DNA from 4 places in the Rhizobium sp. WW22 genome. Region 3 is predicted to be linked to each of the others. Evidence: predicted binding sites of a transcription regulator. Region 3 holds the regulator's gene; each other region holds the start of a gene.

What was found. Region 3 encodes PhoB, which activates phosphate uptake and scavenging genes when phosphate is short. Its sites were predicted from a motif close to TGTCATNNANCTGTCAT; they were not measured.
Region 1: a site for PhoB is predicted at 1,776-1,792, ahead of ACK83U_RS16390 (NAD-glutamate dehydrogenase). Genes of this name have one in related genera too.
Region 2: a site for PhoB is predicted at 2,975-2,991, ahead of ACK83U_RS06700 (esterase-like activity of phytase family protein). Genes of this name have one in related genera too.
Region 4: a site for PhoB is predicted at 3,645-3,661, ahead of pstS (phosphate ABC transporter substrate-binding protein PstS). Genes of this name have one in related genera too.

The regions. Positions count from the first base shown of each region.
Region 1 is NZ_CP178198.1:3,366,822-3,372,555, forward strand. Features, by position in the region: gene ACK83U_RS16390 (NAD-glutamate dehydrogenase) at 1-1,566, opposite strand, end outside; gene pdxY (pyridoxal kinase PdxY) at 1,860-2,735, shown strand; gene ACK83U_RS16400 (YggS family pyridoxal phosphate-dependent enzyme) at 2,755-3,414, opposite strand; gene leuS (leucine--tRNA ligase) at 3,614-5,734, shown strand, end outside.
Region 2 is NZ_CP178198.1:1,330,271-1,336,004, forward strand. Features, by position in the region: gene glmU (bifunctional UDP-N-acetylglucosamine diphosphorylase/glucosamine-1-phosphate N-acetyltransferase GlmU) at 1-109, shown strand, start outside; gene glmS (glutamine--fructose-6-phosphate transaminase (isomerizing)) at 224-2,050, shown strand; gene ACK83U_RS06695 (DUF502 domain-containing protein) at 2,227-2,919, shown strand; gene ACK83U_RS06700 (esterase-like activity of phytase family protein) at 3,160-4,647, shown strand; gene recG (ATP-dependent DNA helicase RecG) at 4,690-5,734, opposite strand, start outside.
Region 3 is NZ_CP178198.1:124,489-130,222, reverse strand. Features, by position in the region: gene ACK83U_RS00670 (aspartate aminotransferase family protein) at 51-1,250, opposite strand; gene ACK83U_RS00665 (GcrA family cell cycle regulator) at 1,675-2,211, shown strand; gene phoB (phosphate regulon transcriptional regulator PhoB) at 2,301-2,984, opposite strand; gene phoU (phosphate signaling complex protein PhoU) at 3,016-3,729, opposite strand; gene pstB (phosphate ABC transporter ATP-binding protein PstB) at 3,781-4,596, opposite strand; gene pstA (phosphate ABC transporter permease PstA) at 4,612-5,734, opposite strand, start outside.
Region 4 is NZ_CP178198.1:950,989-956,722, forward strand. Features, by position in the region: gene ACK83U_RS04810 (hypothetical protein) at 720-1,046, opposite strand; gene ACK83U_RS04815 (CoA-binding protein) at 1,156-1,584, shown strand; gene ACK83U_RS04820 (O-acetylhomoserine aminocarboxypropyltransferase) at 1,753-3,036, shown strand; gene ACK83U_RS04825 (cupin domain-containing protein) at 3,178-3,522, shown strand; gene pstS (phosphate ABC transporter substrate-binding protein PstS) at 3,787-4,812, shown strand; gene pstC (phosphate ABC transporter permease subunit PstC) at 4,889-5,734, shown strand, end outside.

The DNA.
Region 1 (5,734 bases), 630 kb from region 3:
CAGATCGGCAAAGGCGTCTTCCGGCGAGAAGGCTTCCTGGAAGGCCTGGCTGACGGAAATGTTCGGCGCCTTTGGACCTGCCAGCGTGGCAAAGCGTTCGTCCCAGCGGGCTGTTATGGCGCGAATCGCTTCTTCGAGCTTGGCTTGCGGAACATGCGGCGTCTTTCCGGCGCTGCGGCCGATAATGAAATGCACGCGCGCCACTCCGCCTTCCGGGAAGGCGGGGTAATAGGCGGACACGCGGCCGTCATAGACGGTCTTCAGATAATTGCCGATCTTTTCACGAACGACGGAATCATATTCCTCGCGCGGGACATAGACGATGACGGAGACGAAGCGGTCGAAATGATCGATGCGCGGCAAAACGCGTACGCGCGGCCGATCGGTCAGGTCGTTGATCTGCTCGGCGAAGCTTGCCAGCAACAAGGTGTCGATCTGGAAGAGATCGTCGCGGGGATAGGATTCCAGCGTGTTTTCGAGCGTGCGACCCGAGTGGCTTGTGGGATCGAAGCCGAAGTGATCCTTGACCTTCTGCACCTTCGAGCGCAGCAACGGCACTTCGGTGGCAGCGCTCGTATACGCCGTCGATGTGAAGAGGCCGACGATGCGCAGCTCGCCAGTGACATTGCCATCAGCATCGAAACGCTTGACGCCGACATAATCCATATAGGCACGGCGGTGGACGATCGACTTGACGTTGGCCTTGGTGACGATCAGGAAATCCGGGCCGTCGAGGAAGGCGAGGATTTCCGGCGTCGTGGTGACGGCGTCCTTGCCCTGCCGGAGAACGCGAACATCCGGATTGGAGAGAATGCCAAGGCCGGTACCGCGATCCCGCTCGACCTTGGCGTTGGCGCCCTTGCCGGAATAGACATATTCGCGCATGCCGAGAAAGGTGAAATTGCCGTCGCGTAGCCAGGCAAGGAAGGCAAGCGCTTCATCGCGGTCATTCTTGCGGCGGCCGGCAGCCTCATAGGTTGATAGTTCCGATATCACGGTATCGAGGCGCGACAGCATCGGCTTCCAGTCGGAAACGGCAAGATGCGTCTGATCGAGCACGGTCTGGATCCGCTTGGTCAGATCGGTCGACTGCGCTGTCGTCAGGGGCGAGAGATGAAGCTGGATATGGCTGACCCGATGGGCCGGATCGCTCGGGCGATCGGCGGAATAAAGGCTCGGCTCCTTACCCTTCTCGATGACCAGGATCGGATGAACCGCCATATAGAGATCGCGATAGCTGCTGGTCACTTCGCCCATGATCGATTCATAAAGGAAGGGCATATTGTGGTCGGTGATCGAAAGGATCGAGACGGCAACGCCATCGGGTTCGATACCGCCGACCTGCTCGATGCTGACGCGGGGGGACGTGGCGCTCCAGGCTTCGAGTTCCTTGGCCGCATGCGCCGCGGCAAGTGCCAGCATCTCCGGGCTGTAAAGCTCGATGTCGTCATTGCTCGCCCGGCCAAACAGGATTTCGGGATCGAGATGTGCCTCGCCTGTCGCCGCCGCAATCTTGCGTGCCGCCTCGATCTGTTTTTCCCGTTTCGGATTGGTCTTGGGCGCCATGAAATTCCTCCCGATTTTCGAATTTGGACGACAGTAGCAGAAGGTCTAGCGAAAAAACTGGCAAAAAGAATGCGAATTTGATTCGTTTCGGACTGATTTTGGTCGGTTTTTTCAAAAAACTTGCCGAAAACGGCGATGTTGATGAAAAACAGGCTTCATCGGCGAGAAATTGGCGGAATCGACCCGTCAACAGAGGTTTTCATGACTCTGTGAAGGGCGGTTGACAGAGTGCCGCGAAAGGGATCATCAACTTGCGCCGTTGCAGTTTGAAGCCCTGAACTGAAAGCACAATCATGTCGCAAGTGTCGGCCGGCGCCGTTATCGTCATTTCCAGTCATGTCGTTCGAGGGTCCGTTGGCAATCGCGCTGCAGTCTTTGCTCTGGAAACACTCGGCCATCCGGTCTGGGCGCTGCCGACCATCGTTCTGCCATGGCACCCTGGCCATGGCCGCTCGACGCGGCTAACCTTCAACGAAGCCGATTTCGACCATGCGATTGACGATCTTATCGCCGCACCCTGGCTTTCCGAGGTCAAGGCCGTCCTATCGGGCTACTTCGGCAACGCCGCCCAGGCGTATGCCGTCGCCCGGCTGGTGACGGCTCTGCGGGAGAAAAACCCGGATATTCTCTATGCCTGTGATCCCGTCATCGGCGATGCCGGCGGGCTCTATGTGCCGCAGGCGACGGCGGAAGCGATCCGCGACCACCTGATCCCGCTGGCGTCACTCGCAACGCCGAACCGCTATGAGCTTGCCTGGCTGGCGGGAGCGCCGCTCGAGGATAACAACGCCATCATGGAGGCGGCGCTCGCGCTTGGACCGTCGCGCATGCTGGTGACGTCCGCCGTTCCGATGATGGCCGGTGGTATCGGGAACCTCTATCTCAGCGGCCGAAACGCACTGCTTGCCGAGCATCGCAGCGTCGAAGGCGCACCGAATGGGCTCGGCGATCTCCTGTCTGCCGTCTTCCTGTCGCGCCTGCTTTCGGGGATGGATGAGGAGCGGGCATTGCAGCTGACGACGGCCAGCGTCTTCGAGGTGCTGGCACGAGCCGTCAAGCGCGGCAGCAACGAGCTGACGCTGGCTGTCGATTCCGCAAGCCTATCGACACCGATGGCGATGGTGCAGCTACGCCACCTCGTCCATCCTGCACAACGCAGGAAAAAGTAACGGCCAGAGCTTTTTTAACCTATCGCGCGCCGAAAATCGCCGAGCCGACGCGAACACTGGTCGCGCCGAAGGCAACCGCGATTTCATAATCGCTCGACATGCCCATCGAGAGCTTTTCGACGCCGGCCTGCTTGGCGAGCTTTGCAAGCAGGGCAAAATGCGGCCCCGGATTTTCGTCGGCGGGCGGGATGCACATCAGGCCGTCTATGGAAAGCCCGAGCTCCTTACGGCAGAGATCGACGAAACTGGCCGTATCGTCGGGCGCGATACCCGCCTTTTGCGGCTCTAACCCGGTATTGACCTGCACGTAGAGCCGAATGGCCTTGCCCTGTCGCTTGATTTCATCGGCAATGGCCCGCGCGATCTTTTCCCGGTCAATGGTTTCGATCACGTCGAACAGCGCCACGGCGTCTGCGGCCTTGTTCGATTGCAGCGGCCCGATTAGATGCAGTTCAATCCCGGGCGTTTCGGTCTTCAGCTCCGGCCACTTCCCCTGGCTCTCCTGCACGCGGTTTTCGCCAAACACCCGCTGGCCGGCCGAAATCGCCGGGCGGATCTGATCGGCATCGAAGGTCTTGGAAACGGCAACGAGCTGCACAGAGCCGGCAGCTCGGCCGGCCTGACGCTCGGCAGCCGCGATATGGGAACGGACTTCGTCCAAGCGCTCTTGAAGTTCCATCTTCTCGCCTCGATATTTGGCTTGCTTCTCAAACTTTGCAGTAATGAGGCTCGCAGGCTTTGCCAAGGGCGAATGCGACCGAATCCGGCTTTGCATTGCAAGATAAGGCACTTGCTGCGGCTGCTAAACTTGACGCTTGGGTGGTTTCGTGGTGAAGGTCACGCCTTACTCCCCATGATTTTCCGGAATACAAGAACAGATGACTAGCGAACGTTATAATCCGCGCGATGCCGAGCCCCGCTGGCAGGAAAAATGGAACGAAGAGAAGGTCTTCGTGACAGACAATGCCGATCCGCGTGAGAAATATTACGTCCTAGAGATGTTTCCCTATCCGTCGGGCCGCATCCATATGGGCCATGTGCGTAACTACGCCATGGGCGATGTCGTTGCCCGCTACAAGCGCGCCCGCGGCTATAACGTGCTGCATCCGATGGGCTGGGACGCCTTCGGCATGCCGGCGGAAAACGCCGCACGCGACAATAAAGTGCATCCGAAGGAATGGACCTACCAGAACATCGCCTCCATGCGCACCCAGCTGAAGGCCATGGGGCTGTCGCTCGACTGGAGCCGCGAGTTCGCGACCTGCGACGTCGATTATTATCACCGTCAGCAGATGCTCTTCATCGACATGATGGAGAAGGGCCTGGTCTACCGCAAGAAGTCCAAGGTCAACTGGGACCCGGTTGACAATACCGTTCTCGCCAATGAGCAGGTCATCGACGGCCGCGGCTGGCGCTCGGGCGCTCTGGTCGAGCAGCGCGAGCTGACGCAGTGGTTTTTCAAGATCACAGAGTTCAGCCAGGAACTGCTGGATGCTCTGGATACGCTCGACCATTGGCCGGAAAAAGTGCGGCTGATGCAGAAGAACTGGATCGGCCGCTCCGAGGGCCTGACGGTTCGCTGGGAAATCGTGGCCGAAACAGCTCCCAACAGCGATCGCGAGATCACCGTTTACACCACCCGTCCCGATACGCTGTTCGGCGCCTCCTTCCTGGCGATCTCGGCCGACCATCCGCTCGCCAAGGAAGCGGCTGCCAAGGATCCGGCCATCGAGGCTTTCTGTGAGGAATGCCGCCGCGCCGGCACCTCGCTGGCAGCACTCGAAACCGCCGAGAAGAAGGGCATGGACACGGGCATCCGCGTCCACCATCCCTTTGACGCATCCTGGGAGCTGCCGGTCTACATCGCCAATTTCGTGCTGATGGATTATGGCACGGGCGCAATCTTCGGCTGCCCATCCGGCGACCAGCGCGACCTGGATTTCGCCCGCAAGTACGGCCTGCCGGTCGTTCCCGTCGTCATGCCCGTTGATGGCGATGCAGCGAGCTTTGCCGTCGGCGACGTCGCCTATGACGGCGATGGCGTGATGATCAATTCGCGCTTCCTTGACGGCATGAGCACCGAGGAAGCCTTCCAGACGGTGGCGACGAAGCTCTCTGAGACGAGCCTCGGCAACACGCCACAGGCTGAGCGCAAGGTGAATTTCCGCCTGCGCGATTGGGGCATCTCCCGTCAGCGTTACTGGGGCTGCCCGATCCCGGTCATCCATTGCGATGACTGCGGCGTGCTGCCGGTGCCGAAGAAGGATCTGCCGGTCAAGCTGCCCGACGACGTGACTTTCGACCAGCCGGGCAATCCGCTCGACCGGCACGCCAGCTGGCGGCATGTCGCCTGCCCGCAATGCGGCAAGGATGCCCGCCGTGAAACCGATACGATGGATACTTTCGTCGATTCGAGCTGGTATTACGCCCGCTTCACCGCTCCCTGGGAAAATCAGCCGACGGATCCGAAGGCCGCCAATCACTGGCTGCCTGTCGACCAGTATATCGGCGGTATCGAACACGCGATCCTGCACCTGCTCTATTCGCGCTTCTTTACCCGCGCCATGCGCGAAACCGGCCATCTTGACGTGAAGGAGCCTTTCAAGGGCTTGTTCACGCAAGGCATGGTCGTGCACGAAACCTATAGCCGCGGCAGCGGCCTGACGCGCGAATGGGTGTCGCCGGCCGATATCAGGATCGAGGAAGTCGACGGCCAGCGCCGCGCCACACTGCTGTCATCAGGTGAAGACATCGCCATCGGTTCGATCGAGAAGATGTCGAAATCGAAGAAGAACGTCGTCGACCCCGACGATATCATCGCCTCCTATGGCGCTGATACGGCACGCTTCTTCGTGCTCTCCGATTCGCCGCCCGATCGCGATGTCATCTGGTCGGAAGCCGGCGTCGAAGGCGCACATCGTTTCACCCAGCGCATGTGGCGCCTGGTCTCCGAAGCCGCCGATGTCCTGAAGGCGGTCGAACCTGCGCCGGCTAAGGAA
Region 2 (5,734 bases), 1.2 Mb from region 3:
CGATGCGCTGGCCTTCGGCCGGGCTCGCCAGGAAGTAAAGCCGGAGCGGGCCAAGGTGATCCGCGAGCGAGCCCTTGCCATCAAGGCAGCGAAAAAGGGCGGCCACTAAACTCTCGCGCGTTGACGTAACGGTCGGAAATCGAAAGTGACCGTTGTGGCAATTGAGAAAATTGCAGGAATGATTAGGACTTGCCTTCATATCTGAGGCCAGACGGAGAGCTGTATGTGCGGTATTGTTGGGATCGTCGGAACGAAGCCTGTGGCGGAGCGTTTGGTGGACGCGCTGCGGCGGCTCGAGTACCGCGGCTATGATTCGGCTGGAGTCGCGACGATCCATGACGGCGTGATGGATCGCCGCCGCGCGGAAGGAAAGCTCTTCAATCTGGAGAAGCGGCTGGAGACGGATCCTCTGCCTGGCACGACGGGCATCGCACACACGCGCTGGGCAACCCACGGTGTTCCGAATGAAACCAATGCCCACCCGCATTTCGTGGAAGGCGTTGCCGTCGTCCATAACGGCATCATCGAAAACTTCTCCGAGCTGCGCGAACAGCTGAAGGCCGAAGGGCAGGAATTTGCCTCGCAGACGGATACGGAAGTCGTCGCCCATCTTCTGGCCAAATATGTCCGCGAGGGCTTGGACGCACGTACAGCCATGCTGAAAATGCTGAACCGCGTGACCGGCGCTTACGCATTGGCCGTTATGTTCCAGAATGATCCTGACACGTTGATGGCGGCGCGTTCTGGCCCGCCGCTTGCCGTGGGTTACGGCAAGGGCGAGATGTTCCTCGGTTCGGATGCAATCGCCCTTGCGCCCTTCACCAATGAGATCAGCTATCTCGTCGACGGCGACTGCGCGATCGTCACCCATGCCGGCGCAACCATTCTCGATTTCAACGGCAATGAAGTGACTAGGCCGCGGCAGATTTCGCAGGCAACCGCCTATGTGGTCGACAAGGGCAATCATCGCCACTTCATGGAAAAGGAAATCTACGAACAGCCGGAGGTCATCTCCCATGCGCTGAGCCATTACGTCGATTTCGCCAGCCATCGTGTGCGCCCGGATGTCTCGGCCATCGATTTCGGCGGGGTTTCCGGCCTTGCGATATCAGCCTGCGGCACCGCCTATCTCGCCGGCCTGGTGGGTAAATATTGGTTCGAGCGCTACGCGCGGTTGCCGGTCGAAATCGATGTTGCCTCCGAGTTCCGCTATCGCGAAATGCCGTTGTTGCCGTCGCAGGCGGCCCTGTTCATTTCTCAATCCGGCGAAACCGCGGATACCTTGGCTTCGCTCCGCTACTGTCGGGACAACGGCTTGAAGATCGGTGCCGTGGTCAACGTCAGGGAATCGACCATCGCGCGCGAATCCGATGCCGTGTTTCCGATCCTGGCCGGCCCGGAAATCGGTGTCGCCTCGACGAAGGCTTTCACCTGCCAGCTTGCCGTTCTTGCCTCGCTGGCGATTGGAGCCGGCGTCGCTCGAGGTAACATCAGCGCCGAAAATGAACAGGAAATGGTGCGCCATCTCGTCGAGATGCCGCGTATCATGGCGAATGTCCTGAACATCATCCAGCCGCAGATGGAAAGCCTGTCGCGCGAGATCTCGAAGTTCAAGGATGTGCTCTATCTCGGCCGCGGCACCAGCTTCCCGCTTGCCATGGAAGGCGCGCTGAAGCTCAAGGAGATTTCCTACATCCACGCGGAGGGTTATGCGGCCGGTGAATTGAAGCATGGACCGATTGCGCTGATCGACGAAAACATGCCCGTTATCGTCATCGCCCCGCATGACCGCTTCTTCGACAAGACCGTTTCCAACATGCAGGAAGTCGCGGCTCGCGGCGGCCGAATCATCTTCATCACGGATGAAATTGGCGCTGCCGCATCGACATTGCCGACCATGGCGACGATCACCTTGCCCGTCGTGGACGAGATCATAGCCCCGATCATATTCTCGCTGCCGATTCAATTGCTTGCCTATCATACGGCCGTGTTCATGGGCACGGATGTCGATCAGCCGCGCAATCTCGCCAAATCGGTCACCGTGGAATAGGATTCCTTCCGCCGCGCATTTGCCGTCACGTCCTCGTGAGTCGATCGCTTGTTGGGCTCACAGATGTGGCTAGCGGGTTGTATGCCGCGCTAATTTCTGGCACGATTCGCCCACGGAGATGGTGGGGAGGGTTTGCCGGGAAGCGGTAGCGACGGGACGGAGTTTTCGAGCGGCGAATGACTGAAAAACTCATCAAAATGTCCGTGACGACGCGGATCAGAAACAATTTCCTGGCCGGCCTGATTATCTGTGCCCCGATCGCCATTACCCTATGGCTGACCTGGTCCGTCGTCCATTGGGCCGATAGCTGGGTTCGCCCCTATATTCCCGCGCGCTACGATCCCGAAAGCTATCTGAACTTCGCCGTTCCCGGTACCGGCCTGGTGATCGCGATGATCTTCATCACGATCGTCGGCTTTCTGGCCAAGAACCTGATCGGTCAGAGCATCGTCCGCTTCGGCGAGTCGATCGTCAATCGCGTGCCGCTGGTGCGAACCATCTATAAGAGCGTCAAGCAGATCTTCGAGACTGTGCTCAAAGAGCAGGGCAGTTCGTTCAAGAAGGTAGGGCTGATCGAGTATCCGAGCCCCGGCCTCTGGTCCATGGTTTTCATATCGACCGATGCCAAAGGCGAGATCGCTTCGAAATTCAATGCCATGGGTCAGGACATGGTGGCGGTGTTCCTGCCACCGACGCCCGTGCCGACGGCCGGATTTCTGGTTTTCGTTCCGCGCGAAAAGATCACGGTGCTCGATATGAGCCCTGAAGATGGCGCCAAGCTGCTGATTTCGGGCGGCCTTGTGGCGCCGGAATACGAGAAGCTGGTCGCAGCCAAGGAATTGCGGCAGCGGGTTCCCGTGGCTCCTTAACCTCAATTGCTCATCTTCTAATAGTTGGATCAATGCCTTCGCGTTCTGCGCGAATTGTCATGCCTCTATCATATTGACGCCTTAGATCGTCAGTCGGGGCAGATAATCGCACGTATCTCAGCATCGTATGTTCGGGGCACAGGCACCGAGCTGCGGTTCTCCAACGCGGTCCGAAATGGCCGGAGATGGATGTCGTTGCCTTCATAAAGTTTTGATCAGGAGGATATGGTTTTGAGATATATGCGTTCGAAGAGCTTGCCGCTGCTGTCGGCAGCGTTTGCCACATTTGTTTTCACGGCTCCAATGCTGGCGCTGGCGGATAATTCCGTGACGATTGACGGTGTTAAGCTGGTCAATAAAGGCCGCGTCGCGATCGGCCGCATTCCGGCCAATCAGCGCGATAAGTTCGGTGAGACTTTCGGCTCCGGTTCAGGCATGTCGATCGACACCAAGAGCTGGACCCGCAACGCCGACGGCACTTACAAGGGCTCGCTGTGGCTGCTGCCGGACCGCGGTTACAATGTCGCCGGCACCACCGATTACCGTGCGCGTCTCAACACCATCGATATCAAACTGACGCCGGTTGCCTCCGGTGCAAAGCCTCCAGCCGGTAAGGAACAGGCGGGCGTCGAAGCCAAGCTCGCGGATACGCTGCTGTTGAAGGATAATAAGGGCAACGAAACCACCGGTCTTGACCCAGCCAACGGCGTTCGCCAGGCGGAAGGCGGCTTGCCGCTTTTGCCACAGGCACCAAACGGTAAGATTTCGCTCGATAACGAAGCCATTGCCCGGCTGCCCGATGGTTCGATGTTCATCAGTGATGAGTACGGTCCCTATATCTACCGCTTCTCGGCGGATGGGCTGATGATCTCGGCCACGGCACCACCGGGCGCGTTTCTGCCGATGCGCCACGGCGCCGTGAATTTTTCCTCGAACAATCCCGGCCCGGGCGAAACCGCTCCCGATCCGAAAGATCCGACCAGCGGGCGCCAGAACAACCAAGGCTTCGAGGGCATGTCCCTGACCCCGGACGGTAAGTTCCTGATCGTCGTGCTCCAGTCCGCGACTCGCCAGGATGGCGGCGATTCCAGCTCCACGCGCCAGAATACCCGCGCGCTTGTCTATGATGCCGCCGACCCTGCAAATCTGAAGCTGGTGCACGAATATGTCGTGCCTCTGCCGGTCTTCACCAATGACAAGGGCAAGACGGCCGTTGCCGCCCAAAGCGAAATCGTGGCGCTCTCACCGACAAGCTTCCTGATGCTCGCGCGCGATAGCAACAATGGCTACGGCCAGAAGGGCGACAAGTCGCTCTATCGCAGCGTTGTGGCTGTCGATGTTTCCGCTGCCACCGATATTGCCGGCGGCAAGTTCGACGGCGACACAGCTGTCGCGCCGAAGGGCGTTCTTGATCCTTCAGTCAAGCCGGCGGCAGTCAGCAATTTCATCGATATCAACGACAGCGCCGATCTAGCGCGCTTTGGTCTGCATAACGGCGCGCCGAACGACAGAAACAACCTCTCGGAAAAGTGGGAGGCCATGTCGCTCGTCAGCGTTCAGGATCCGAAGCTGCCTGACGATTACTTCCTGTTCGTCGCCAATGACAACGACTTCATCACCCAGGATGGTTTCCAGGTCGGCGCTGCCTACAAGGATGATAGTGGCGCGGATGTCGATACCATGTTCCAGGTATTCCAGGTCACCATTCCCGGTCTCGCCGCAAAGTGATCTGATGAAACGCGGATGGACGCGGCTAACGCGTCCATCCGCCTACCCCGCTCGCAGGAAGCGGATCGCCTCGTCGCGGCGGAAGAGATAGAGCAGGGTGCGTACCGCACTGCCACGCTCACTGGTCAGTTCCGGATCGCGCTCGATGAGATAGGCGGCATCCTTGCGGGCGATTTCCAGGAGATCGGCATGAGCCTCGAGGCTGGCGATGCGGAAGCCTGGCGTGCCGGACTGGCGTGTCCCAAGAAGCTCACCTTCGCCGCGCAGCTTCAAGTCCTCCTCGGCAATACGGAAGCCGTCTTCTGTCTCACGCATGATCGACAGCCGGGCATGCCCGGTTTCGCCGAGCGGCCCTTTGTAGAGAAGGATGCAGGTCGAGGCCTCGTCGCCACGTCCGACGCGGCCGCGCAACTGATGAAGCTGTGCCAGGCCGAAACGTTCAGCATGTTCGATGACCATGATCGTCGCGTCCGGCACGTCGACGCCCACCTCGACGACCGTCGTGGCCACCAGCAGGCGGATCTCGCCGTTCTTGAACGCCATCATCACAGCGTCTTTCTCCGGGCCGCTCATCCGGCCATGGATGAGACCGATGCCTGGGCCGAGCGCCTTGGTCAGTGTCTCATGCCGCTCCTCCACCGACATTAAATCGGATTCTTCGGATTCCTCCACAAGTGGGCATATCCAATAGGCTTTTTTACCTTCCGCTAGCGCACTCCTTAGGCGCGCGACGATGTCGCCGGTTCGTTCATTCGGAATGGTGATCGTCTGGATCGGCTTGCGGCCCGCGGGCTTCTCGGTGAGCTTCGAAACGTCCATGTCGCCGAATGCGGCCAGCACCAGCGTTCGCGGTATCGGCGTTGCGGTCATAACGAGCATGTGGGGCGAAATGCCCTTCGCAGTTAGCCGCAGGCGCTGATGCACGCCGAAACGATGCTGCTCGTCGACGACAGCCAGCATCAGATTGGCATAGGCGACGCTATCCTGAAACAACGCATGCGTGCCGATGATGATCTGCGCTTCGCCGGAGGCAATGCGCTCCAAGATCGCATCCCGCTCGCGACCCTTCGTGCGGCCTGTGAGAACT
Region 3 (5,734 bases):
AACAATAACGCCCGCGTGGGGCAGGAACGCCCCGACAGCGGGCGTTGAATTCAAGCCGATTTCTTGGTGCGGGCAGCGCGCGCGCGCTCGGCGGCGCGCTCCAGGCGGGCGAGACCTTCGCGTGCTTCCTCGGCAGTGACGACCAGCGGCGGCAGCAGGCGGATGACGTTGTCGCCGGCCGGAACGCCGAGCAGATGCTCGGCACGGATCGCCTGCAGCAATTCCGCCTGCGGAATGGCCGCTTTGATGCCGAGCATCAGGCCTTCACCGCGAACGTCCTCGATGATGTCAGGAAAACGATCCTTGAGCGAGGCGAGCCCCTGGCGGAAGACCAGCGAGACATCGCGCACATGCTGCAGGAAGCCTTCGGCAAGCACGATATCGAGAACCGCATTGCCGACTGCCATGGCAAGCGGATTGCCGCCATAGGTCGAGCCATGCGTGCCGGCCTTCATGCCGGAAGCGGCTTCCGCCGTCGCAAGGCACGCACCGAGCGGGAAACCGCCGCCGATACCCTTGGCGACCGCCATGATGTCAGGCTTGATACCGGACCATTCATGGGCAAAGAGCTTGCCGGTACGGCCGACACCACACTGTACTTCGTCGAGGATCAAAAGCAGGCCGTGCTCATCGCAGATCTCCCGCAGCCCGCGCAGGAATTCGTTTGTCGCCGGGCGGATACCGCCCTCGCCCTGCACCGGCTCTATCAGGATAGCGCCCGTCGCATCGGTAATGGCGGCGCGGACGGCGTCGAGATCACCGAAGGGCACCTGGTCGAAGCCCGGTGCCTTCGGGCCGAAACCTTCGATATATTTTTCCTGGCCACCGGCGGCGATCGTTGCGATGGTGCGGCCGTGGAAGGCGCCTTCGAAGGTGATGATATGGAACTTCTCGGGATGCCCCTTGGCGAATTGATAGCGCCGCGCAGTCTTGATGGCGCACTCCAGCGCCTCCGCGCCCGAATTGGTGAAGAACACCTTGTCGGCGAAGGTCACTTCCGTCAGCCGCTTCGACAGCTTCTCCTGGCCGGGCACCTCATAGAGGTTGGACAGGTGCCAGACCTTGTCGGCCTGCGCCTTCAGCTCGGCGACAAGATGGGGATGAGCATGACCGAGCGAATTGACCGCGACGCCGGCTGCGAAATCGAGGTAGCGTTCGCCATTCTCAGTGACCAGCCAGACGCCCTCACCTCGCTCGAACCGCAGCGGAGCGCGCAAGTAGGTGTCGTAAAGCGGCGTGGTCTCGGCCATGGCCATATCTCCTGATCACAACTTTAAGGACCGATCGCTTCCATTTGATGAAACGGGTCCGAAAAAATCAAAAATGCCGCCTTGCGGCGGCTTGGGCACTATTGATGTTTTGCACCGCGATGTCAACAAAACTGCCGTTTTAGCAGGTGCGAGAAAACGCTTGCCGGCAAAAGAGATGCGTCGGGCGGCGCCTATGGCAGAAATGCCACGCCCGGACAGCAAGTTGGGGAAAACCTCGAAATCGATTCCTCAAGATTCCCGCGACTCTTGTCACGGAGTCAGCCTCACACTAGGTTAAAAACCAATTGCTAGACTGCATGCGGCGGAACTAGTCACCACAATTTTAGAGCGTTTCGCGCCTCGATACCATGCGAGGCAATGGTGAGGGATTCTGCCATCGGAAACGCGACAGCGGAGACAGGGCATGAATTGGACAGACGAACGCGTCGAGAAGCTGAAAAAGCTATGGTCCGAAGGATTGAGCGCCAGCCAGATCGCTGCGCAGCTCGGTGGCGTGAGCCGTAATGCCGTCATCGGCAAGGTGCATCGCCTGAACCTCCCCGGCCGAGCGAAGGCGGGCGGCGCGACAACCGCAGCGCGCACGCCGAAGCGCAGCGCAGCGGCACCTCGCGCTGCGACCTACGGATCGCGCGTTGCTACCCGCACGGTGGTTGCCCGCCAGCAGGGCGCAACCATGCTGAAGGAAGAGATCGAGATCGATTCCGTCAACGAAATCCAGTATCGCCCGGCATCGAACGTCGTCGTTCCGATTTCCCGCCGCCTCGGCCTGACGGAACTGACGGAGCGCACCTGCAAGTGGCCGGTCGGCGATCCGCTGAAGGACGATTTCCATTTCTGCGGCAATGAGAGCCCAGATTCATCGCCTTACTGCACCTACCATCAGCGCCTGGCCTACCAGCCGGTGCATGAACGGCGTAGGCCGGCCCAGCCGCGTGGCTGAGAAGCTTGATGACTGAGATAAAGAAACGGGCCCTTGAGGCCCGTTTTCTGTTTCCGCCGCTATGTTGATGCCTGATCGGGTATCCCCGCTCAGGCCTCCATGGAGTAGCCCGCGCCGCGAACGGTGCGAATGACATCCTGCATATTGGAGAAGTTGAGCGCCTTGCGCAGGCGGCCGACATGGACGTCGACCGTGCGTTCGTCGACGTAGATATCGTGACCCCATACGCCGTCGAGCAGCTGCGAACGCGAGAAGACGCGGCCCGGCGAGGACATCAGGAACTCCAGCAGGCGGAATTCCGTCGGCCCCAGCCGCACTTCGCGGCTCTTGCGGTGAACGCGATGGGTTTCGCGGTCCAGCTCGATATCGCCGCAACGCAGCACCGTGGAGAGAACCTCCGGGCGGGCACGCCGCAGCATCGCCTTGACGCGAGCCATCAGCTCCGGCGTCGAGAACGGCTTGACGACATAATCGTCCGCGCCGGTCGAAAGCCCGCGCACGCGCTCGCTTTCCTCGCCGCGGGCCGTCAGCATGATGATCGGCAGGCGCTCAGTCTCCGGCCGCATACGCAGCCGGCGGCAGAGCTCGATGCCCGATACGCCGGGCAGCATCCAGTCGAGGATCAGGAGATCGGGGATGCGCTCCTGGAGACGCAGCTCGGCCTCATCGCCTCTGAGGATCGTGTCGACCTCGAAGCCTTCGGCCTCAAGATTGTAGCGCAGCAGAACGCTGAGCGCTTCCTCGTCTTCTACAACAGCAACTCTCGGAACCATGCGCCTATGGTCTCCTTTCTTCGCTTTCGGATTATTCGGTCACTGCGCCGACGGTATTGGCGGTATCGTCCTTCGGGCGCTCGCCTTCCGGCTGCGCGCCCGTCGCCATGTAATAGATCGTCTCGGCGATGTTGGTGGCATGGTCGCCGATGCGCTCGATGTTCTTGGCGCAGAAGAGAAGATGCGTGCAGGTGGTGATGTTGCGCGGATCTTCCATCATGTAGGTCAGCATCTCGCGAAAGAGCGAGGTGTACATGGCGTCGATTTCCTCGTCGCGTTCGCGGATCGATACGGCCTTGTCCGGCGAGCGGGTCGCGTAGACATCCAGAACTTCCTTGAGCTGGCTCAGCGCCAGTTCGGAGAGATGCTCGATGCCGCGGGCGAGACGGCGCGGGACACCGGTGCCCTGGACGGCGATGACGCGCTTTGCGGTGTTCTTGCCGAGATCGCCGACGCGCTCCAGATCGGATGCAATGCGGATCGAGCCCATGATTTCACGCAGGTCCGCCGCCATCGGCTGACGGCGGGCGATGGTAACGATCGCCTTGTCGCCGACTTCGCGCTCGGCATGGTCGAGAACGACGTCGTCGGAGATGACCTTCTGGGCCAGGGCAGCGTCGCTATTGACCAGCGCGCGTACGCTGTCGCTAACCATCTGCTCTGCCAGGCCGCCCATTTCAGCAATGCGGCGCGTCAGGAACTTCAGGTCTTCGTCATAGGCAGAGAGAATGTGAGTGGAGACCATTTTTCTATCCTCAAGGTGAACTGTGTGAAATGAGCCGCGCGCCTGACATCATCAACCAAAACGGCCCATGATGTAATCCTGCGTGCGGAAATCGTCGGGATTGGTGAACATCTTATCGGTGTCGTTCTCCTCGACCAGGTGGCCGAGATGGAACATTGCGGTACGCTGCGAGACGCGGGCTGCCTGCTGCATGGAATGCGTCACGATGACGATGGTGAAATTCTCCCGCAGCTCGTGGATGAGATCCTCGACCTTGGCGGTCGCGATCGGATCGAGCGCCGAGCACGGCTCGTCCATCAGGATGACCTCCGGACTGACCGCGACGGCGCGGGCGATGCACAGACGCTGCTGCTGACCGCCCGATAGACTCGTGCCGGCATCATGGAGCCGATCCTTGACCTCGCCCCAGAGACCGGCCTTCTGCAGGCTGGTCTCGACGATATGCTCGAGATCGGCCTTTGAGCGATGCAGGCCATGGATGCGCGGGCCGTAGGCGACGTTCTCAAAGATGGACTTTGGGAACGGGTTGGGCTTCTGGAAGACCATGCCGACGCGGGCGCGCAACTCTACCACGTCGATGCTGTCGTCGTAGACATCCTGATCGTCGAGCGTGATCTTGCCGGTGACCCGGCAGGTCTCGATCGTATCGTTCATGCGGTTGAGGCAGCGCAGGAAGGTGGACTTGCCGCAACCGGAAGGGCCGATCAAAGCCGTGACGGTATTGGCGCGGATCTTCAGATTGACGTCGAAGAGCGCCCGCTTGTCGCCGTAGAACACAGAAACGTCCTGGCCGATCATCTTGTAAGGGATCGTGGTCATCTTCTTGGCCAAGGCTCTTTCGCTTGCGGCTTCCGTCATCATGTTCATTTCGTGCGCCCTCCCTTACCAGCGCCGCTCAAAGCGGCGCCGCAGCAGGATGGCGCCGATGTTCATCGCGACGAGGAAGAAGAGAAGCACGATGATGGCGCCGGACGTCCTTTCGACGAAGGCCCGCTCGGCTTCGCTCGCCCACATGTAGATCTGCACCGGCAGCGCCGTCGAAGGATCGAGCGGCGATGCCGGATAGTTGGCGACGAAGGCGACCATGCCGATCAGAAGCAGCGGCGCAGTCTCGCCAAGCGCGTGCGCAAGCCCGAGGATCGTGCCCGTCAGAATGCCGGGCATCGCAAGCGGCAACACGTGATGGAAGACCATCTGCATGCGCGATGCACCAAGACCGAGCGCTGCGCTGCGGATCGACGGCGGCACGGCCCGCAACGCCGAGCGTGTGGCGATAATGATCATCGGCAGCGTCATCAGGCTCAACACGAGACCGCCGACCAGCGAGGCCGAACGCGGCAGACCCATCATGTTGATGAAGACCGAGAGACCCAGCAAGCCATAGACGATCGATGGGACGGCCGCGAGATTGTTGATGTTGACCTCGATCAGGTCCGTCAGCCGGTTCTTCGGCGCGAACTCCTCCAGATAGATCGAGGCGGCGACGCCGACCGGCAAGGCAAGCACGAGAACGGTCAGCATCAGGTAGAACGAGCCGATCAGAGCGACGCCGAGCCCGGCGGCTTCGGGCCGGCTCGAGTTGCCCGACAGGAAGAGACCGCTGTTGAAGGCCTTGTAAAGCGCGCCGCTTTCGCTGAGTTGCTTCATCCAGGCGACCTGGCGGTCGGATATCTTGCGATCCTTCTCATCGACTGTCAGATCGATCTGGCCCTTGTTGGCTGAATCGATATTGGAGCTGGCAAGGAAGGTGACGCTCTCAGTCGTCCCTATGATCGAGGGATTGGCAACGACCTTGTCGCGCAGCGCGATCCTGGCACTGTCCGACACCATCGCCGTTGCCTCGCGAACGAGCGCGCGATTGGCGGGATCGATGCTCAAGGCTTTCACCAGCGCGTCGCGCACCAATACCGGGTAGTTGGCTGATACCAGCACCTTCGGATCGCTGGCGCGCTTGGCTGCGGGGTCGATCACCTTCTCGGTGAATTCGATCGGCAGGGTGATCGAG
Region 4 (5,734 bases), 830 kb from region 3:
ATTGGGAGTCGCGTTCTCGTTGTGTTCCATATTGTTCGCGTTTATATTATAAATAACTAATTTATTAGAGTATGAAGCGCGAACAAATATCGCATGTCCTGTGAACGCGGGAGTAGCATTAGACACTTCTTACTTAAAAACGACAGAGCGCGTCGGACGGTCGCACCGCTGCTTATCGTCAGGAACAATGGTGTTCGCCATAAGATTGCTGTTTGGCGGTCCGCGCCACCGTAAATTCTCGCATGAGCGAGGACGGATAATTCTACAGCAGCTGAAAAATATTACAGTTAATAGCTGCCGTCACCAATCAGAGTCGATAAAAATCGCCTATATTCCAAGTATAGGATCGAGAAGCGGACAATTTTCTACATATCTCATTGCGCGAGTTCGAAAATTATTCTGTGGAGAACTTATGAGGTATGTAGATGTTCCATGTTCGCAATCGGTTCTCAGGTGAATTCATTATTCATGCGTATTTTCTAAATTACATGTGAATAAATAGAGAACAAAGATTGCATTTCCTGAGAACGCAACTTTCCGGGCGCACAAAAGTGACTAAAAGCGCTTTGAAGAATGGCCTCCGGACAGCCTCGCGGAAAATACGAGGATGCCTATAGTGCCGAAAGCGCACAGTGCCGATTGCAATCATAGATTGTGATAGGTGGTCATCGCGACGAGCGCATGAATCGTCCACCACATCCCGTTCGAGCATACTTCGATCAGCGCCGGAAAATCAAATCGTCGTCATCCAGATCGGTCGTCGGACGGCATATATAAACCGGGCACGAGGCCCGATCTTTGGTGGGCAGATAGTCCTGATAGGCATAAAAGCCCTGGTCACACGCTCCGCTGTCGGCGACATAGCGATCATAGAGCGTCATTTTCGGCGTTCTCTTGGCAGGATAGCGCATAATGACCGCGCGCTCCCGGTTGATGACAGTCCTCGCTTCGGCGCAGGTCATGGACATGGAATTGTAGCGCGAGATAGCCAGGGCTGGCGTTGCGACCGATGTAACGAGCAGGCCGAGCAGGATGATTTTTTTCATCTGAGTAATCCTCCCTGAAGTTGCTATAATATACTATACGCAGAGACCGCCATTGCGGTTTCCGTATTTATGGCAAAACGCAAGTGTGATCGGAGCGGGAGGCTTCGTGATGAACCACGACAGTTATGACGATTCCTATATAGCCGATATCCTCTTGTCCGTGAGGACCATCGCGCTCGTTGGCGCTTCGCCCAATCCCGCACGTCCGAGCAACGGCGTAATGGCCTATCTTTTGAACAGGGGCTATCGCGTCATTCCCGTCAATCCCGGGCAGTCCGGCAAGGAAATTCTGGGGCAGTGGGTCTATGCGCGTCTGGCCGATATCCCCGAGCCCGTGGATATGGTCGATGTTTTTCGGGCGCCCGAATATCTCCGATCGGTGGTCGAGGAGACGATCATGATCGAGCCGCGGCCGCCGGTCATCTGGGGGCAACTCGGCGTGCGTGACGACGCCGCCGCGGCACGAGCGGAGGCGGCGGGCGTAAGGGTCGTGATGGATCGTTGCCCGGCCATCGAATATCCGCGCCTGGTCGCCTGATCGAGATTACAGGGGATCGACGGCATCCGGCCGTTTATCGCGCGATCTCACCGAAATATGGCAAGTTTTTTCCGCGAGCCGAAAAGCACGGCAAAGTTCGCGGTTAACTTTCATATGCCAGGCGTTATGCTTTTCCCGTTACCAACAAAATCCGGCGGGAGGAAAGATATGCCAGCAAACAACCCAGGTTTCGACACGCTTGCAATCCATGCCGGCGCGCAGCCGGATCCGGCGACAGGCGCGCGCGCAACGCCGATCTACCAGACGACATCCTTCGTCTTTCAGGATGCGGATCATGCAGCCGCGCTGTTCGGATTGCAGCAATTCGGCAATATCTATACACGCATCATGAACCCGACCCAGGCCGTGCTGGAAGAGCGGGTGGCTGCCCTCGAAGGCGGCACTGCGGCTCTCGCCGTCGCCTCCGGTCATGCCGCGCAGCTCCTCATCTTCCATGCCATCATGCAGCCGGGCGACAATTTCGTCGCGGCCAAACGGCTTTATGGTGGTTCGGTCAATCAGTTCGGACAATCCTTCAAGAGTTTCGACTGGCGGGTCCGCTGGGCCGATTCCGCCGATCCTGCGACCTTCGAAGCGCAGATCGACAGTCGCACCCGCGCCGTCTTTATCGAAAGCCTTGCCAATCCGGGCGGTACCTTCGTTGATATCGCCGCCATCGCGGCCATCGCGCACAAGCATGGCCTGCCGTTGATCGTCGACAATACTCTCGCAAGCCCCTATCTCATCCGACCGCTGGAGCATGGCGCCGATATCGTCGTGCATTCCCTAACGAAGTTCCTCGGCGGCCATGGCAATTCCATGGGCGGCATCATCGTCGATGGCGGCACTTTCGACTGGTCCGCCTCGGGTAATTATCCCATGCTGTCTTCACCGCGCCCGGAATATAACGGCATCGTGCTGCATGCGACCTTCGGCAATTTCGCTTTCGCCATTGCCTGCCGCGTGCTGGGCCTGCGCGATCTCGGACCAGCCATCTCGCCATTCAATGCCTTTCTGATCCTGACGGGCATCGAAACGCTGCCGCTGCGGATGCAGCGCCATTCCGACAATGCGGCTGCCGTTGCGCGCTGGCTGAAGGGGCAGGAGAAGGTGGCATGGGTCAACTATGCCGGCCTTGAGGAAGATCCCAACCACGCGCTGCAGCAGCGTTACTCGCCGAAGGGCGCCGGCTCCGTCTTCACCTTTGGTCTGAAGGGGGGGTATGAAGCGGGCAAGGGGTTGGTCGAAGGCCTGCAGTTGTTCTCGCATCTTGCCAATATCGGCGACACGCGCTCGCTCGTCATCCATCCTGCTTCGACGACGCACAAGCAGCTGAGCGACGAACAGAAGGTCGCAGCCGGCGCCGGCCCGGATGTGGTACGCCTCTCCATCGGTATAGAGGACGTCAAGGATATCATCGCCGATCTGGAGCAGGCACTGGCGAAAATCTGAGGACGGCACCGGCAGGAAGCCGAAAAAGCAGCAGGGGTTCTTTGATCTCGCCGAATTTCATGTTTGTCTCGATCCGCGCTCGCCGATTGGCGGTCGCGGATATTTTTTGATGTGGCGAAACGTGACCGACGGGGGATCTGAGTGGCAGGCTATGTGCAACTGGATGTCGATGACGTTGAGCCCGAGCTCGGAGCGCCCGCAGCGGATCGTCTCATTTCGGGAGCTCCGATCTTCCGAACGTGGAACATGGATGAGGCCGATGGCGGCCTCTATGCCGGTATCTGGGAAGCAACGCCGGGCAAATGGAGGGTCGTCTACGACGAATGGGAATATTTCCATATCCTCTCCGGTTATTCTATTGTGACGGGTGAGGATGGGAAGGCCTTCCATCTGCGTGCAGGCGACCGTCTTATCTTGAGGCCGGGCTTCAAGGGGACCTGGGAAGTTATTGAAACGACTCGCAAGGATTACGTGATCCGTCTCTGACGATGCTCTTGAATCAGAACATGAAGTTCGCGTTCATGCGCCCTTTGGCGCAGCTTGATTCACGCCCTTCCGCAACGGCCGCAATGATTGCCGCAGGTTGTGTCACTGCCGCTTCATTAAACTGTCATCAAACTGAAACAATGCGTCTTTAGAGCCAAGGCTGTCGCCGGGAGATTTCAGGCGGGGAGGTTCGTTTACCATGGCAAGCCTCGCGCCGGTCTTCTGCTCGCCATCCTTTCATTCACTTGAGGAAGTGAGTCTATTATGCTTAACCTGAAACTCCGTTCGCTTTGCCTGACTGCAGGCCTTATCGCGGCTATGTCCGCTTCGGCCTCCGCTGCCGACATCACGGGCGCTGGCTCGAGCTTCATTGCACCGGTTCTGTCCAAGTGGGCCGAAGGCTACAAGGCTGCGACGAACAACGTCGTCAACTACCAGTCGGTCGGTTCGGGCGCCGGCATCAAGCAGCTCCTCGACAAGACCATCGTATTCGGCGCTTCGGACAAGCCGATGAGCGACGCCGACCTCGAGAAGAACGGCATTGCCCAGTTCCCGATGATCTCCGGCGGTATCGTCGTTTCCTATAACGTCGAAGGCGTAAAGCCGGGCGAACTCGTTCTCGACGGCAAGACGCTGGCCGACATCTTCCTCGGCAAGATCGCCAAGTGGGACGATGCAGCCATCAAGGCTCTCAACCCGGAAGTGAAGCTGCCGTCCACGCCGATCTCGGTTGTTTACCGCGCCGACAGCTCGGGCACGACCTTCAACTTCACCGACTACCTGGCGAAGGTTTCGCCGGAGTGGAAGGAAAAGGTTGGCTCGAACACGGCTGTTGAATGGCCGGTCGGCTTCGGCGCCAAGGGCTCGGAAGGCGTTTCCACCACCGTCAACCAGACGGCTGGCTCGATCTCTTACGTTGAATATTCCTATGTCGTCGCCAACCACATCGGTTTCGCGAAGATGAAAAACTCTGCCGGCAAGGTTATCGAGCCTAGCCTGGAAACCTTCAAGGCTGCCGCTTCCAACGCCGATTGGGCCAAGGCCAAGAACTTCAACCTGATCATCACCAATCAGCCGGGCGAAAAGAGCTGGCCGATTGCCGCTTCGACCTGGGTTCTGCTCTACAAGAAGCCGGCTGATGCTGCTAAGAATGAAGAAGCACTGAAGTTCTTCAAGTGGTCCTATGAGCATGGCCAGAAGGACGCGACCGCGCTGTCTTATCTTGCGGTCCCGGATAATGTTGTCGAGATCGTCGAGAAGTCTTGGAAGACGGACTTCGGCACGAAGTAATTTGTGCTAGGCGAAAAAGTTGCTGCGGACAGGGTATTTCCCTGTCCGCCTTTCGTGACAAGACAAGGGGAAATCGATGGCTGACGCGACTCAGATGGCTGGCTTCCAGGCAGTGAATACCTCCGCCGCGACCAGAAAATTCCGGATACAGGATCGGATTTTCTATTTCATGACGCTTGGCTCGGCTATTCTTGTCGTGCTTCTGCTGCTGGCGATCCTCGTGGTTCTTGTCATCGATGCCTTGCCCACATTTCAGACCTTTGGCTTGTCGTTCCTTTGGGGCACAAAGTGGAGCGCGCCGGCAGATATCTATGGCGCCGTCCCTGCCGTAGTCGGTACGCTGGTGAGTTCGTTCATCGCCATGTTGATTGCCGTTCCCCTGGGCATCGGCATCGCCATCTTCCTCACGGAACTTTGCCCCGGCAGCCTGCGCCGTCCCATCAGCACGGCCATCGAGCTTCTGGCGGGCGTTCCCTCCATTATCTATGGCATCGTCGGCCTGTTCATTCTCGTGCCGCTGATGCAGAACAATATCCTGCCTTTCCTGATGGGGACTGTCGGTCAGGTGCCGGTGATCGGCCTGCTGTTCCAGCCGCCGGCGCCGGGCGTCGGCCTGCTGACGGCAAGCCTCGTGCTGGCCGTCATGATCCTGCCGTTCATCACCGCGATCTCCCGCGACGTGTTCAGCACCGTGCCGCCGATGCTGCGCGAATCCGCCTACGGCATGGGCATGACCACATGGGAAGTGGCTCGCCACATCCTGATCCCCTATACACGCCGCGGCCTCGTCGGCGGCATCATGCTCGGCCTCGGCCGCGCGCTCGGCGAAACCATGGCCGTCACCTTCGTTATCGGCTCGGTGAGCCGTCTGCAATCGTCGATCATCTCGCCGTCCACCACCATTTCCGCCCAGATCGCGAAC